Regions from separate parts of the Exiguobacterium sp. TDN 0502 genome, predicted to be linked through region 1. Evidence: predicted binding sites of a transcription regulator. Region 1 holds the regulator's gene; the other holds the start of a gene.
What was found. Region 1 encodes Rex, which represses fermentation and respiration genes when NADH is low (regulators of the CRP and FNR family bind a similar motif). Its sites were predicted from a motif close to TTGTGAAATATTTCACAA; they were not measured.
Positions count from the first base shown of each region.

Region 2: a site for Rex is predicted at 1,262-1,279, ahead of ACRPK8_RS05640 (L-lactate dehydrogenase). Genes of this name have one in related genera too.

Region 1 is NZ_JBOZGJ010000009.1:117,506-119,681, reverse strand. It holds gene ACRPK8_RS11030 (ATP-binding cassette domain-containing protein) at 1-665, opposite strand, end outside; gene ACRPK8_RS11025 (redox-sensing transcriptional repressor Rex) at 833-1,492, shown strand; gene ACRPK8_RS11020 (twin-arginine translocase TatA/TatE family subunit) at 1,492-1,689, shown strand; gene tatC (twin-arginine translocase subunit TatC) at 1,697-2,176, shown strand, end outside.
Region 2 is NZ_JBOZGJ010000003.1:194,271-196,446, forward strand. It holds gene ACRPK8_RS05640 (L-lactate dehydrogenase) at 217-1,176, opposite strand; gene ACRPK8_RS05645 (DUF92 domain-containing protein) at 1,339-2,118, opposite strand; gene ACRPK8_RS05650 (5-formyltetrahydrofolate cyclo-ligase) at 2,112-2,176, opposite strand, start outside.

The sequences.
Region 1 (2,176 bases):
TCATGCGAGACGATCAGGACGGCACCGCGGTAGCCGCTGAGATAACTCTCGAGCCAGGCGAGCGTATCGATATCCAGGTGATTGGTCGGCTCATCGAGAATGAGGAGTTCAGGTGCTTGCAGGAGCATCTTCGCTAAGGCGAGACGTGTCCGTTGACCACCGGATAACGTCTGGATCCGGCGCGAATAATCATCCGGATAAAAGCGCATCCCGTGCAGGACGGAGCGGATATTCGCTTCAAACTGATAACCACCGGCTTCTGAGAAGTCATGTTGCGCTTGATCGTATGTCTTCAGGAGACGATCGTAAGCGACCGGATCGTTCAAGATATGCTCCATGCCCATCTCGATCTCCATCCGGCGCAGTGTCCGTTCTTGCTCCTGCAGATGTTCAAAGACGGTCAGCATCTCGTTCCAGATCGTCTCATTCGATTCGAGACCACTGTCTTGCGCGAGATAACCGATTTTGACGTCTTTGCCTTTCATGATGTCACCGGAGTCGTGACTGAGTTCACCGGCAATGATTTTAAGCAAGGTTGATTTACCGGCACCGTTTCGACCGACGAGTGCGATCCGGTCGCGTTCTTGTACTTCGAGTTTGATATTTTCTAAAATCGGCTCGACGCCGAATGATTTCGAGAGTTGGTTGACTTGTAAGAGTATCATTTCCATCCATCCTTCCACCCTTTAGTCTATCACGAACAAAAGCACGCGGTCCTGCGGAATATATTATTTGTGACTCTATGTGAAGTGGTTTACAATCAAGGAGAGTAGAAAGCTTTTTGCAAAGATTTGGGTGCCACGATGGATGTGGCCGAAGGGGGAACTGCAGGATGAATGGACCAGACACAAAAATTCCACAAGCGACAGCAAAACGGTTGCCGCTATATTATCGTTTCATCCAAAGTTTATACAATTCAGGTAAGCTCCGCGTCTCTTCTGCTGAGTTAAGTGAAGCGGTGAAGGTTGATTCAGCAACGATTCGTCGCGATTTTTCCTACTTTGGGGCACTGGGAAAAAAGGGCTATGGATACAACGTCCAACACCTTTTGACGTTTTTCCGGAAAACCTTGAATCAAGATGAGGTGACGAATGTCGCCTTAATCGGGGTCGGTCATCTCGGAACAGCGTTTGCAAATTATAACTTTTTAAAGAATAATAGTACTCGGATAGTCGTTGCGTTTGATGCGGACGAAGAGAAGGTCGGAACAACGACGCATGACGTTCCAATCTATCATGTTTCGGACATGAAAGAGCAAATCGAAGCGAACCAGGTCGATGTCGCCATCTTGACGGTTCCGTCCCAGTTCGCACAGTCAGTAGCGGATGAGTTAGTCGAGTATGGTGTGACAGGCATCCTGAACTTTACGCCTGCACGATTGAACGTGCCGGCAAGTGTCCGGGTCCATCACATCGATTTATCGATCGAGTTGCAGTCGTTAGTTTATTTCATGAAGCATTATTCGCAATCAGCTGAAGGAGTGAAATCATAATGGAAAACCTTATCCCGCTCACACTAGGTATCGGACCTGCGAGCATCGGATTAATCGCAGTCGTCGCGTTGATCATCTTCGGACCGAAGAAGTTACCGGAGTTCGGTCGTGCTGCCGGTCAGACATTGAAAGAGTTCAAGAATGCCACAAACGGCATCATGGACGATGATAAAAAGGACGAACCGAAAGAGAAGTGATTGAATCATGGCGGTTGATCAAGAACAAAGCATGACGTCGCACCTCGACGAACTGCGAAAGCGGATCGTCTGGTCGCTCCTCATCGTCGTCGTCCTGTTCGCTGTCGCGTTTCCGCTCGTCCGACCGCTCGTCCGTTTCCTGCAAGCGGATTTAAAAGAGCTTGGTATCGGCTTGAATGCTTTCAACGTCGCAGATCCTTTAATGTTATATTTAAACCTCGCGTTCATCATTGCGCTGATCTTAGCGTCTCCGTTTTGGATGTACCAACTCTGGGCGTTTGTCCGTCCGGGACTGTATGATAAGGAACAAAAAGCAACATTGACGTATATTCCGGTCATCTTCTTTCTGTTTTTGTCCGGAGTAGCCTTCTCGTATTTCTGGTTGCTACCGTTTCTGCTTGAAGTCTCGACGGATCTCGGGAAGGAACTTGGCATCGAACAAGTCATCGGGGTCGAAAACTATTTTAGTTTCTTGATCCGGTTGACG
Region 2 (2,176 bases), on a different contig from region 1:
CACGTAAAAATGCTCCTACCTTTCTACTTAACCTTTTTCTAGTAAAATAAAACCTGGATTTTTTCTTTTTCGTTTTCTTACTAACTCTCAAGTAACCGTAAGACGAGATGTATGCAATGGGTACCTGTTCTTTTTATTAGGTATGTATGATTTCAAGCAAAAAACACCCGACCGATGCATATGAACATCGATTGAGTGTTATCGTGTTACACTGCTTTACCGTCCTTGCAGGACAGGTTCTAACGTTTGACGTAGAACATCAGCTGAATGATGGAATTTTTTTAGTTCTTCTTCCGTCAAGGAGACTTCAATGATTTCACGGACGCCTTGCCGATTGATGATGGCGGGAACTCCGATATGAATACCTGATATGCCGTATTGACCATCGACATGGGCTCCGACGGTCAAGAGACAATTTTCATTTCCGAGAATCGCGCGGACGATTCGAACGAGACCGAGACCGATTGCATAATAGGTTGCACCTTTACGCTCAATGATATGGTAGGCCGCATCACGGACGTTGATATAGATTTGATCAAGGTCTGCCTGTGAATACCGATCATCCTCTGCAAGCAGCTCATCGATCGTCTTTCCGTAAATCCGACTGTTGCTCCAGGCTGCGAACTCGGTATCTCCGTGTTCCCCAAGAATATAGGCATGAGCGTTACGCGAATCGATATGAAAGTATTCTCCGAGCATTTGACGCAGGCGGGCTGTATCCAGAACCGTTCCTGAGCCGAAGACCCGCGACTTTGACAAACCCGAATACTTCCATGCTAAGTGCGCCATGATATCAACTGGATTGGACGCTACGACGATGATTCCATCAAAACCGGACTCCATGATTTGACGAATCATTTCCTTCATGATCAACGCATTCTTTGCAACAAGATCGAGTCTAGTCTCACCCGGCTTTTGCGGGGCTCCCGCCGTAATGACGACGACTTCCGCTTCGCGGCAGTCCGCGTAATCCCCTGCCCAGATGCGCATCGGCGAAGAACTGAACGGGGTTCCGTGGTTTAAATCCATCGCTTCCCCTTCTGCCTTCGCCTTGTTGACATCAATGATGACAAGTTCTTCGCATAAACCAGCCGTCGACATTTGGTATGCAAAACTTGAACCGACTGCTCCTGCTCCTATTAATGCTACACGTGTCACTTTCGCATGTAATTCCATTCGTTATGTCCACCCTTTCATTCGCCATCAGAGTTTGTTAACTACCTCACAATCAAATTGTAACACCTTCTACAAACTTTGGTATATGTGAAATTAATCACATTTGTCCATTTTGTGACATTGATATCCTAACATAAGGAATCATATGCTCTTGATTTCCACTCACCAGAATCGAACGAAGATAAACCCGATCCCACCTGCAAGCCCGCTCGTCAAAAAATTGACAGCGTCATTACCAAGAATGCGAATCCCGGAAACGTAAGAGGTCGGTGTTTGATGATGGATCCGCTTTTCCGTCAGTTCACCACAAATCGAACAGCGGTACACGCGTTGCCAGGTGGCTCCAAAAATCGTATCGAACAGACTGCCTAAGACACCGATTGACGTGATGAGAACCGCCATCGGTATCGGTAGCGAAAAAATGAGCGATGCGGTACATGCAATAAAGGCAGCTCCTGCTATCGTTCCAATCGTACCAATGACAGACATCGCTCCGCTCGTCCCGGCCGGTACACGCCGAAAGGTTTTCAATGACCATGGATCCCGTTTAGAAAGTGGTCCGATTTCCGAAGCCCATGTATCGGCATTCGACGCTGCGATGACAAATAGAAAGAGCAATTGATAGGAAGCTTCCTGCGTCATGGTGTATGCAAGTGCAGCGAAAAGTGCCACTCCACCATTTGCAAGCACTTGCCAGCCATCACGTGCACCGTCTTTTTCAACGATCGTGTCGACGACTTGTTTTTTCGAACGTCCGACTTTCGATAATAGACTCGAACTACCGAAAAAGAGTAGGAGTACTGCCAACCCTTGCCAACCAAAACCGACTGAAACACCACTGCCGACTACAAGTGTCAGGACAGCTCCACTCATTGTCAACAAACGAAATCGATAACCGGTCAGCGCGAGTACGAGGCAAAACAAGATCGTGATCTTTAACATCGGATGACCTCTTGATCCGTGACAATCAGGTCGACCGGAATATCGAAAGCTTCCACAT